DNA from 3 places in the Rhizobium sp. BR 317 genome. Region 1 is predicted to be linked to each of the others. Evidence: predicted binding sites of a transcription regulator. Region 1 holds the regulator's gene; each other region holds the start of a gene.
The links. The regulator LexA, encoded in region 1, represses DNA repair genes until DNA is damaged. The targets are predictions, from matches to a motif close to TGTTCNNNNTGTGTTCNG.

Region 1 (4,242 bases):
CCCTCCTTATCTTCGCAGCCGCTTTCTTCATCCAACAGGAGGCGGGGCGGGTGTTGCGGCACTTGCTGTATGCGGCCATGCTTGCCTGCTCCGGCATGGCTTTGGCGCAATGCGAAACCTGGCGCGCGTCGACGGTGATGCTCGACTCTGCGGTGACGACTACGATCACCGGGCGGATCGAACGGCGCGAGGCCGACGATAAGGGGCGTTGGCGCTATGTCGTAGCTCTCGAGGCAACGGAAAAGCCGGCTGTTCGCCGGCCTCCGGCGCAGATCACCATTTTCGTGCGCAAACAGCTCCAGCCCTTTGAACTCGGGGATCGCATTCAAGGCAGGGCGCGGCTGACGCCACCGGCCGGACCCGCCTTGCCCGGTCTCAACGATTTCGCCTTCAGCGCCTATTTCGATGGCACCGGCGCGAACGGCTTTGCCTACGGAACGCCGACGCTACTATCACCGACCAGTGATGTTGCTCAGGGATCGTTTTTCGATAAGGCGGATATCTGGCTCGCGCGTTTGCGCAGCAGCATCGGCGACAGGATTAGGATGCTTTTGCCCGGTGACACCGGCGCCTTTGCGGCCTCGCTTGTCACCGATGAGAGACGAGCGATCTCGGATGAGACGACGGAAGCGCTGCGGACCTCAGGTCTTGCGCATATCATTGCCATCTCCGGCCTGAACATGGCGCTCTCCGCGGGCATCTTTTATGTCGGCCTGCGTTATGCCCTCAGCCTGTTTTTCGGCGTGGCCCAGGCCTGGCCAACGAAGAAGATCGCAGCCTTCGGCGCGCTGGTCACGGTGACAGCCTATTATTTCATTTCCGGCTTCGGCGTATCGGCAGAGCGCGCTTTCATCATGATGGCGATCATGCTGGTTGCCGTGCTCTTCGACCGGCCATCCCTCAGCCTCCGAAACGTAGCACTGTCGGCGATCGTCATCCTCATTCTGTCACCGTCACAGGCGCTCGGACCAAGTTTCCAGATGTCCTACGCGGCGACCTTGGCATTGGTGTCCGGTTATTCGCTCTGGACGAGGCGACCGCATCGGGAAAGCGTTCTCTCCCGGTTCCGGCTCCTGCGTCCGCTGCTCTTCGTCTCGCGCTTCTTCGGAGGCATATTGTCGACCTCCTTTATCGGCGGCGCGTCGACCGCGATCTTCTCGATAGAGCATTTTCACCGCTTGGCGACATATGGTCTTGTCGCCAATCTGGCGGCCATGCCGGTCGTCTCCTTTGTCGTCATGCCTTTTGGTATGGCGGCTACAATGCTGATGCCGTTTGGCGTCGATGCTCCTTTCTGGCAGATCACCGGCGCGGGACTCGATGCCGTCATCGTCGTTGCCAAAACGGTCGCCGCCTGGGGCGGCAATATTCCCTTTGGCCGACTACCGGTCTGGCTATTTCCCACGGTCATAGTCGGCTTCTTGCTGATGACCCTGCTCAAAACATGGCTGCGGCATGCGGGTGCGCTTTTGATCATTGGCTCGGTCGCAGTCGTGGCCCTCAGCCCCGGTGTTCCGAAACCCGATCTGATGATCTCCGAGGACGGTACGCTGGTCGCTTTGCTGCGAAACGGTGCGTTGACGACCAACCGTGAGAAACCGCCCGATTTCATCTTCGAGCAGTGGCAAAGAGCCCTGGCGATCACCGAGCAGCAACCGCCTGCGATGCTTCCGCCCGACAGCCAGCTCCCTAAAATCAGCAAATCGGACAAGCATCGCCGCTTGAGTTCCGACGAACAGACCGCCGTTCGAAAGGCGATGGATGCGGCACTGGACAATGCCGGGCAGGGCGGTTTCGCCTGCCAGAAAGGGGCTTGGTGCGTGGCAATGCTGGAGAATGGCGACATGCTTGTCACCATTGAAGACGCTGCTTATCTCGCTCCGGCCTGCGATACCGCCAATATCGTCGTCACACCCATACGGCTGCGGCTTGATCGCTGCCGCTCCGGCGCTATGCTTTTTACGGGCGTAACACTTCGCCGGACTGGGTCCATCGAAATGAACCTCGGCGCCGAGAAACCGGTAATAACGGCGGCGTTTGAAAATCTAACGCGGCCATGGAGCCTTCATCGCGCCTATGACTGGCGAACCGGTACTTTCGGAGCGCCGATCGCACCGGTGTCACCCGTCAGTGATAGCGGCGAATGAGGCCGACGAGCTTGCCTTGCACTTTCACACGATCCGGCCCGAAAATACGGGTCTCGTAAGCCGGGTTAGCGGCCTCAAGCGCGATCGAAGCTCCCTTGCGGCGGAAGCGCTTCAATGTCGCCTCTTCATCATCGACGAGAGCGACGACGATGTCGCCGGGATTGGCGGTCGTGGCGTTGCGGATAATGACGGTATCGCCATCAAAGATGCCGGCATCGATCATCGAGTCGCCCTTGACCTCCAGCGCATAGTGCTCGCCGGAGCCGAGCATGTCGGCGGGAACGGTGATGTCATGGGTATTGTTCTGGATGGCCGAGATCGGAACGCCGGCGGCGATGCGGCCCATGACGGGGACCGAGACCGAACTGTTGTTTTCCTCACTTACCGGCTTGGCGGGAGCGGGTGGCGGCACAAGTTGCGGTTTGCCAAGGCTACCCTCGATGACGCTTGGCGAAAAGCCGCGGCGTGGCTGCAGGCTCGGGCTATAGGCCTCCGGCAGCTTGATGACTTCCAGCGCCCGGGCCCGGTTCGGCAGACGGCGGATGAAACCGCGCTCTTCCAAAGCCGTGATGAGACGGTGAATGCCAGATTTTGACGCGAGGTCCAGCGCATCTTTCATCTCGTCGAAAGATGGCGGAACGCCGGACTCCTTCATGCGTTCGTGAATGAAGAGAAGCAGTTCCTGCTGCTTGCGCGTCAACATCGTTTTGAACCTCGGGACTGAGAAGGTGTCGTGAAACAAATCCAGAACGGACACTATATGTTCCATATGTGTTCCGCAAGTCCTTAAATTTTGGTGAATATTTTGTAAGTGTCTCAAATAAATGGGAACAGAACGGGTCCTGGGCTGACGGATTTTCTCGACGCATACAGACTAAGGTACTGATATGTATATGGAATACGATTAAATGTGATTTCTGCGATCAGGAGCGGTCCATCTCAAAAGCGATAAAAAGCCACGTTGTTTGCTCAATAGTCTCTTTGGAGAGCGATGCTCTCCGAACGAAGGAGAACAAACTGTAGATCGAACAGGAAGGATCGAATTTTCGCGGGGCTGGGATCGGCGACGATTCTAGTAATATTGGATGGAAATTCAATAGGTTGGGCTCTTACTCGAACTCCTGTGCGTATGCTCGAGCAGGGTGCGGTCGTTGGCGATCTGCTTTAGCATACTGCGACCGGCCAGAATCATCTCGAAGAGAAAGGCCACGAAAGCGCCCATGAGCGCGATGACGGCAAGGCCGAAGAACCACAGCAGTAGCTGCTCGCGAAATTGCTGGCGAATCGCTCCGCCCATGAGGCCGAGCGTTGCAAGGCATGTGCACATGCCCGATGCCGTGCCGAGCAGGACGGCAACCTCAAGCGCCAATGTCCGCCGCCGCAGATAGTAGAGCTGCAGCAGCCGCGTTTCATCCGGGTCCTCCGAAGTCACCCGTTCGAAAAGGCTGTTGACCCGGTCCGAGACGCGGGCGAGCCTAGCCGAGAAAACATTGAGGCACCCGGCGGTGCCGGCCAGGCCAGCAGAAAGACCGGCGTCAGCGCTATTTGAATAACGTGCGCGGCAGCAGACGTTAGCTGGTCGTTCAGCACGCTCGATCTCCTTTCCGACGTCATCCGCATCAGGTTCGGGGTGTTGCTTCGGCAAGGAAGGACGTCAGCGTGAGGCCGTGGCTGATCTCACGCGAATGTTTTACGTCGGTGGCGCCGGCGATTGTGCCAACTGTTCAGCGGTTCTCTTTTTGTGCATTGTCAGAGCGGCGGCTGCGGTGTCGGATTTCTCCTCGCCGCCCACCTGGACGGTTGGCTGAGCGAATTCGATACCGTTTTCCATGAAGGCGTCGCGGATCATGGTGTAGGCGCGCCGCCGGATATAGGTTTGCCGACCGGGAAGGACGGTGAAGGCAAAGCTCAGTTCGATACCGAAGTCGCCGATCTGCTCGACGCCCTTCATTTTCAGGGTCTCGAGGATTTGCGGGCCGATTTCCGGATCTTCCTTCAATTGCTCTCCGATTTGCTTGGCGATCTTCTTCGCCTTGGCGACATCGGTGTTGAACGGAACCCGCAGCATGAATTTATCGATCGCCCAGTCACGGCT
Region 2 (4,242 bases), on a different contig from region 1:
GGGCAGTTCTTCGTTTGAGCTGATGGAATGACGTGGCGGATGATTGCCGGGAATGCCCGGCAGTCATTGCCGGCTTGAATTCCTGGGCTGCTGCGGCCGGGGTTTGAATTCCAAAACGACGGCCTCGAGGGCCACGCGGCGCATTTCCTTCTCCCGCATTCGTACGGCATGACCCAGTACATAAAATGTGGTGCCGAGAAGTGTGAGCGCCGCGGCGCTCGCGATGAATTCGGCCATGGTGCCGTTCCTTTCAAAAAACGTTGACGCGATCCCCCGAAACCGGCGTGGATGTGAGTGTTCGTCTTAAGAAAATCGGCCCGAAATTTTCGAAAGATAAAGTTCATGCCCGATCGTCAACGAAGCGTTGATGATCGGGCTGAAGGAAATCGATCCTTGCGTGTAAGCGCTTAGCGGCAACGAGCCTCATAGCGGTGGCCGTTGCGGTCGCGATAGATGCAATAGCCTGGGCGCTCCTGGGACCGGCCGATCAGGTAGCCGACGGCACCACCGGCGACGGCGCCGATTGCGGCGCCGCCCCAGCTATTGCTGGCGACGCCGCCTATGATCGCGCCGGTTCCGGCGCCGATGGCTGTCCCCTTTTCCGTTGCCGTGCACGAAGCAAGTGCTCCGACAAGGGCGATCGCGACGATAATTTTCTTCATAGCATTGCTCCCTAGTGTGTGAGGTCTTCAACAATATCGGCCGGATTAGATCCGGCCCATCAATAGCAGAATGAGAATGATAACAAAAACCAGTCCGAGACCACCCGATGGACCGTAACCCCAACCTCGGCTGTAACCCCAGTTCGGGAGCGCTCCGATCAACAATAGAATCAAAATCACGAGCAGTACTGTACCAAGCATGGCGTATTCCTCCGCGTCCAGCGCCTAGAGCATCCCGCCAGAGCGACCGCACGCAGGCGGATAGATGCGCTAGATTACAAGTGCCGGTGCGTCCTTATCTACCGTTCCTGGCGAATAGGAGCGCACCAATGCCGCTGTCGATAGAAACTTATTTCACGAGAAATTGTTCCGGCTCAGAAATAACAAGACATGAAGATGAGCCGGCATGTCGAGTCAAAATGTTAACGTAGGCATCGGCGTCATGCGGAGAATACATAACAACGAGTTCCGCATATGGTTAAAAATTGCTTTAAATACAATATGTTGCGGTGAACGAAACGAGAAAGCGGACGTGTCCGTGTTTCGTCAGCGATTCGTTCTGCATTTGGGCTTTGGTTAACGGCGGCAGGGATTGCGTCCCGGAAGGACCTACCTCTTTAGGAGAGGGAATTTAGGCCTCATCGCCCAAAAGTGGTACTATCCCGGTCGAAATGGTTAATACCGCGCAATTTTTTTTCTACCTCCTTTGTTGCGTCATTCCCCATTTGGATGAGCTTCCTCATCCGAACGCTATATCTAGCCGTGAACAAATACAGTACATGAGTTGATCTGCGATTCGTCGCCGATTCGTTCCGGCTTTGATCGATAAGTTAACGGATTCAATCACCACGCGAAATTGTGAGCTTTTTATATTACGTTTCGCTCAAAGGTTAATTGCAATCCACGATTCGACGTGATTCGGCGCTTCAACCCTGCAGAGTCCTGTGTATTTCGTTGGCTAAGACACTAGATATTGTGGAGAACGGATGCGGAACTGATGGGAGTCAGCGATTCGTCGCCGATTCGTTCCGGCTTTGGCCCGAATCTTAATGCCGAAATCATTCGGGTCTTGTTCTGAGAAATTCGCCAAATTTACAAACGGTTAACCATGTTCTTGTGTGAGGGCATCGTTCCGCCGGACTCGTCGCTTGACTCATGATTCATGTGAAAAAGCGGTCCAAATGGCGATTCACGATCTGGTGGGCATTTGCGAATCAAAATCCATATATAGTAGTGAACAGAAGCGGAACTAAACGGAGTCAGCGATTCGTCGCCGATTCGTTCTCAAGCTGTTCCCCACTCGACAGGACTCGTGTGGGATGTAGGGAGAATGTAGCTCTTGGTTGAACCTGCCGAAGATAAAATCGCATATTGCGGCCGTTGTTTTTTGAATCAGGTCTTGCCTTTGTCACATATGGTCGTCATCTCTTCTTTTCTTCCTTGGGGACCTTGCTGATCGGAAGACAGTGGTTTCTCGCCCATGCATGGACCTATGACTCAGACTTCGCAGCCAATGATCCTGAGCGGACGCGGCGTGACCGCGGTGCTCGGACCCACCAACACCGGCAAAACCCATTATGCCATCGAGCGCATGGTGGCGCACGGCAACGGCGTGATCGGCCTGCCGCTGCGGCTGCTGGCGCGCGAGGTCTATACGCGTGTCGTCGAGAAGGTTGGGGCGCAGTATGTCGCGCTGGTCACCGGCGAAGAGAAGATTTCGCCGCCGAATGCGCGTTATTCCGTCTGCACCGTCGAAGCCATGCCGCGCGAGACGCGGGCCTCTTTCGTCGCCATCGATGAAGTGCAGCTCGCTGGTGATCTGGAGCGCGGCCATATCTTTACCGACCGCATCCTGCATTTGCGGGGGCGCGAGGAGACGCTGCTGCTCGGCGCCGGCACGATGCGGCCGATCCTTGAGCAGCTTTTGCCGGGGATCACCGTCGTCGAGCGGCCGCGGCTGTCGCATCTCTTTTATGCCGGGCAGAAGAAGATCACCCGCCTGCCGCAGCGCACGGCGATCGTCGCCTTCTCCGCCGATGAAGTCTATGCCATCGCCGAACTCATTCGTCGCCAGCGCGGCGGAGCGGCTGTCGTTCTCGGCGCGCTCAGCCCGCGGACGCGCAATGCGCAAGTGGCGCTCTATCAGGACGGCGATGTCGAATATCTGGTGGCGACCGACGCGATCGGCATGGGCCTCAATCTCGATGTCGACCACGTCGCCTTTGCCCAGGATCGCAAGTTCGACGGCTATCAGTTCCGCAATCTCAATCCGGCCGAACTCGGCCAGATCGCCGGCCGCGCCGGGCGCCATCTGAAGGACGGCACTTTTGGTGTCACGGGCCAGGTCGATCCCTTCGACGATGAATTGGTTCGGCGCATCGAAGGTCACGAGTTCGATACGGTTAAAGTGCTACAGTGGCGCACCAAGGAATTCGATTTCTCCTCGATCGCATCGCTGCGGGCGAGTCTTGAGAGCGCGCCGCGTGTGCAGGGCTTGACACGCGCGCTGCCATCGGTCGATCAGCAGGCGCTGGAATATTTGTCGCGCGATCTGGAAATTTCCGATCTTGCCAATAATCCGGCGCGAGTGGAAAAATTATGGGAAGCCTGTGCGCTTCCGGACTATCGGCGGATTACGCCCGCCCAGCATGCCGATCTTATCGCCACCCTCTTTTCCGACCTTGTACGCTATGGCACGGTAAAAGAGGACTTCCTGGCCGAGCAGGTGCACCGCGCCGATCGGACAGATGGTGAGATCGACACGCTTTCGGCGCGAATCGCGCAGATAAGGACTTGGACCTATGTGTCGAACCGGCCCGGTTGGCTTGCCGATCCGACACACTGGCAAGAAAAGACGCGGGAAATCGAAGATCGATTGTCCGATGCGTTACATGAAAGGTTGACGAAACGCTTTGTTGATCGCAGGACATCTGTGCTCATGAAGCGCCTGAGAGAGAATGCGATGCTGGAAGCTGAAATCAGTGTGAATGGGGATGTCTTCGTTGAGGGGCATCATGTGGGACAGTTGACCGGATTCCGGTTCACGCCAATCGCGGGAACCGAGGGGCCGGACGCGAAGGCCGTCCAGACCGCCTCGCAAAAGGCGCTGGCGCTGGAGTTCGAGGCGCGGGCCGCCCGTATCCATGCGGCCGGCAACAGCGATCTGGCGATCAGTGCGGACGGTCTCGTCCGTTGGCTTGGCGATCCTGTGGCGCGGCTGTCGGGCAGCGATCACGTCATGCGTCCGCGCGTCATCCTGCTCGCCGACGAGCAATTGACGGGCAATGCGCGCGATCATGTCGCTGCGCGTATTGAGCGCTTCGTGAACCATCATATCAGCACGGTGCTGAAGCCGCTCGACGATCTGTCGCGCGCCGAGGATTTGCAGGGTCTTGCCAAGGGGCTGGCCTTCCAGCTCGTCGAAAATCTTGGCGTGCTCTTCCGCCGCGACGTCACGGAAGAGGTGAAGTCGCTGGACCAGGATGCGCGCGCCTCGATGCGCCGCTATGGCGTCCGCTTCGGCGCCTACCACATTTTCGTCCCCGCCCTGCTGAAGCCGGCTCCGGCCGAACTCATCACC
Region 3 (4,242 bases), 280 kb from region 1:
GCTCGAGGCCCATGCCGGTGTCGATCGACGGGCGCGGCAGGTCGACCCGCTGCTCCTTGGTGATCTGCTCGAACTGCATGAAGACGAGATTCCAGATCTCGATGAAGCGGTCGCCATCCTCTTCCGGCGAGCCAGGAGGGCCGCCCCAGATATGATCACCATGATCGTAGAAGATTTCCGAGCACGGTCCGCAGGGGCCGGTATCGCCCATGGCCCAGAAATTGTCACTGGTGGCGATGCGAATGATCTTGTCGTCCGAGAGACCGGCGATCTTCTTCCAAAGATCGTAGGCAACGTCGTCGGTGTGATAGACCGTCACCAGCAGCCGCTTGGCATCGAGGCCGAATTCCTTGGTGATCAGGTTCCAGGCAAGCTCGATGGCGCGCTCCTTGAAATAGTCGCCAAACGAAAAATTGCCGAGCATTTCGAAGAAGGTGTGGTGACGGGCGGTATAACCGACATTGTCGAGGTCGTTATGCTTGCCGCCGGCGCGGACGCATTTCTGTGCCGTCGATGCCGTCTTGTAGGGGCGCTGCTCCAGGCCGGTGAAGACGTTCTTGAACTGCACCATGCCGGCATTGGTGAACATCAGCGTCGGATCATTGCGCGGAACAAGCGGGCTCGACGGTACGATCTCGTGGCCGTTCTTCTTAAAATAGTCGAGAAAGGTCGACCGGATTTCGTTCACACCGCTCATATTGGGCCCTTCAGTCCTTGCCTCGAGCGAGATTTCGTCTCGCTCATGTTCCTTCACCTAGTATGATCCTGTTCAAAAACCGCTTCGCACTTTTTCGGGATCACGCGCTGGCAAAATTTAATAAATCCAGTGGCTTTTATCGTCCGCTCCCGGCCCTGTCCAGCCGCACAAGCAAAACCGGCCGCACATCCCTTGGACAATACGGCCGGTTTTGAATTTTAGTCTTGATCAGTCCTGAAATCGCTCGCGGAAATTACGCGTCCGCGGCGTCGCTGTCATCAGCATCAGGTCCGCCATTCTGCAGGAAGCGATCGGCGATGAGACCGGCATTCTGGCGCAGCGACAGCTCGATCTCACGGGAGAGATCCGGATTGTCGCGCAGGAAGAGCTTTGCGTTTTCTCGACCCTGACCGAGACGCTGGCTGTTATAGGAGAACCAGGCACCGGACTTCTCGACGATGCCAGCCTTGACGCCGAGATCGATCAGCTCACCGGTTTTGGAAACGCCCTCGCCATACATGATGTCGAATTCAACCTGCTTGAAGGGAGGCGCCATCTTGTTCTTGACGACCTTGACGCGGGTCTGGTTGCCGACCACCTCTTCGCGCTCCTTGACGGAGCCGATACGGCGAATGTCGAGACGGACGGAGGCATAGAACTTCAGCGCATTACCGCCAGTCGTCGTTTCCGGCGAGCCGAACATGACACCGATCTTCATGCGGATCTGGTTGATGAAGATCACCATGGTGTTGGACTTCGAGATCGAAGCCGTGAGCTTGCGCAACGCCTGGCTCATCAAACGAGCCTGAAGGCCCGGCAGGCTGTCGCCCATTTCGCCTTCGATTTCGGCGCGCGGCGTCAGCGCGGCAACGGAGTCGACGACGAGAACGTCGATGGCGCCGGAGCGCACCAGCGTATCGGTGATTTCAAGCGCCTGTTCGCCGGTGTCCGGCTGCGAAATCAGAAGGTTCTGCAGGTCGACACCGAGCTTGCGGGCATAGACCGGATCGAGCGCGTGTTCGGCGTCGACGAAGGCGCAGATGCCGCCCTTCTTCTGGGCTTCTGCAATGGTCTGCAGCGCCAGCGTCGTCTTACCCGAGCTTTCCGGTCCGTAGATCTCTATGATACGCCCCTTCGGCAAGCCGCCGATGCCGAGCGCGATATCGAGGCTCAGAGAGCCGGTGGAAACTGTTTCGATTTCGACCACATTCTCGTTCGAGCCGAGCTTCATGATCGAGCCCTTGCCGAACGACCGCTCAATTTGAGAGAGTGCCGCTTCAAGTGCCTTGCTTTTATCCACCGATTTGTCCTCTACAAGCCGCAAAGAATTCTGAGACATCCGATCCACCTTTAGGTTATTGAAGCCGCTCAAGCAATGTCGCCGCTGATGAGAATTGTGTACTCTATTTGTTCTCATGCTACAAGAGCACAACAAGCAATTGAAAGAAAAAGGTAAAATGAATTCCGTTCTACATTTGTTTTCTTCTTTCATAGCAAGCACTTACGTGCCCTTGTCCGGCATTCTGCGCGAAAAATTCCCCGGCTCGATTCGCCTTTGGAACCGCTGAGGAGATCGGGATGGCAAAGAAGATTCTTGTTCTGGGTGGTGCCCATATCGACCGGCGCGGCCGCATCTTCGGCGAGACGGCGCCGGGGGCCAGCAACCCGGGCGCCTGGTTCGAGGAACCGGGCGGCGGTGGCTTCAACGCGGCACGCAATCTGGCCCGCCTCGGCTTCGATGTACGGCTGATCTCGCCGCGTGGCGGCGATGCGGCCGGCGAGATGGTGGCGGAGGCGGCGCTCAATGCCGGCGTCGACGACAAGCCCTTCGTTTTTCTCGACCGCAAGACGCCGAGCTATACGGCGATCTTGGAGCGCGACGGCAATCTGGTGATCGCGCTTGCCGACATGGAACTCTACAAGCTCTTCGTTCCGCGCCGGCTTGCGGTCCGCGCCATCCGTGACGCCTTCGAAGCCGCCGATCTCATCCTTTGCGACGCCAATCTGCCGGAAGAAACGTTGGCTGCCATCACGATGCGCGCTGCCGCCAACAGCAAACCGCTAGCCGCCATCGCGATTTCCCCAGCCAAGGTGATGCGCCTGAAGCCTTGCCTTGCCGGTATCGGCCATCTTTTTCTGAACGAGGCCGAAGCCGCGGCGCTGACGGAGAGCCGTCCGGACGATCCGCGTCGTTGGGTCGCCGGGCTGCGAGCGCTCGGCCTCAAGGGCGGCGTCATCACGCGTGGCAAACGCGAGTTGATTGCCTTCTCCGGTGACGACGCCATCAGCCTGCAGCCGCCCGTCGTCGATGAGGTCGCCGATGTCACCGGCGCCGGCGATTCGCTTGCCGCCGGCGTTCTCGCCGCCCTGCTCGCCGGTCACGATCTTAGCGAGGCCGCGCGCCACGGGGCAGCGGCAGCCGCGATCACCGTGCAATCACCTTTTGCCACGGCGGAGGATCTTTCGCCCGAGCTTCTGAACGCAATGCTGGCTCTTGTTCCCGAAGCCGCTATCTTGTCGTTAAACCCATGAATTTCGCATCTCCCATCTCAGCCAATCGGATACAACCATGAGCAAGCCTATTTCTCCCCTGCTGCCGATCTCCTATTCGAAGGAGGTTGCTGCGGCAAAATTGCGCGGAGCGCCGTTGGTGGCATTGGAATCGACCATCATCACCCATGGCATGCCCTATCCCGGCAATATCGATATGGCGCGCAGCGTCGAGGCCATCATCCGGCAGGAAGGCGCCGTGCCGGCAACGATCGCCGTCATTCACGGCGTGCTGCATATCGGCCTGGAGCCTGAAGAGTTGGAAGCGCTTGCCCAAACCAGCGGCGCGATGAAGGTGTCGCGTGCCGACCTCGCCTTCGCGATTGCCGAGCGCCGCACGGGCGCCACCACGGTCGCCGCGACGATGATCGCCGCGGCGCGCGCCGGCATCAAGGTTTTCGCGACCGGCGGCATAGGCGGCGTGCATCGCGGCGCCGAGGAAAGCTTCGATATCTCGGCCGACCTGGAAGAGCTAGCGCGCACCGATGTCATCGTGGTTTGCGCCGGCGCCAAGGCGATCCTCGATATTCCGAAAACGCTGGAAGTGCTCGAAACTCGCGGCGTACCCGTCGTCACCTACGACAGCGCCGAGTTCCCCGCCTTCTGGTCGCGTTCTTCCGGCCTGCCGAGCCCGCTGACGCTGAACAGCCCGGCCGCGATCGCCAACTTCCAGACAACGCGTGAACAGCTCGGCATCAACGGCGGCATGCTGATCGCCAATCCCGTGCCGGAAGCCGATGAAATCCCGCGCGAGGAGATGGAAATCTACATCGAACGCGCCTTGGATAGCGCCGAGCGCGACGAGATCGCCGGCAAGGCAGTCACCCCCTATCTGCTCAGCACCATCTTCGACATCACGGACGGCCGCAGCCTGAAGACCAATATCGCGCTGGTCGAAAACAATGCCCGCCTTGCCGCTGAAATCGCGGTTGCCCTGACGGATTGAGACAAGAAAGGCAGCCGCTCTAGGCTGAAAACCCAATCATATAGTTGAT

Region 2: a site for LexA is predicted at 1,942-1,959, ahead of QD357_RS06140 (helicase-related protein). Genes of this name have one in related genera too.
Region 3: a site for LexA is predicted at 2,095-2,112, ahead of recA (recombinase RecA). Genes of this name have one in related genera too.

What each region holds. Positions count from the first base shown of each region.
Region 1 covers NZ_JARWLB010000001.1:277,308-281,549, reverse strand. The annotation lists gene QD357_RS01330 (ComEC/Rec2 family competence protein) at 1-2,147, shown strand, start outside; gene lexA (transcriptional repressor LexA) at 2,128-2,850, opposite strand; gene QD357_RS01320 (DUF2721 domain-containing protein) at 3,241-3,792, opposite strand; gene QD357_RS01315 (mechanosensitive ion channel family protein) at 3,838-4,242, opposite strand, start outside.
Region 2 covers NZ_JARWLB010000003.1:221,283-225,524, forward strand. The annotation lists gene QD357_RS06120 (beta-ketoacyl-ACP reductase) at 1-18, shown strand, start outside; gene QD357_RS06125 (hypothetical protein) at 64-237, opposite strand; gene QD357_RS06130 (YMGG-like glycine zipper-containing protein) at 408-662, opposite strand; gene QD357_RS06135 (DUF3309 domain-containing protein) at 708-863, opposite strand; gene QD357_RS06140 (helicase-related protein) at 2,155-4,242, shown strand, end outside.
Region 3 covers NZ_JARWLB010000001.1:136-4,377, reverse strand. The annotation lists gene alaS (alanine--tRNA ligase) at 1-697, opposite strand, end outside; gene recA (recombinase RecA) at 951-2,036, opposite strand; gene QD357_RS00010 (carbohydrate kinase family protein) at 2,276-3,229, shown strand; gene QD357_RS00005 (pseudouridine-5'-phosphate glycosidase) at 3,267-4,193, shown strand.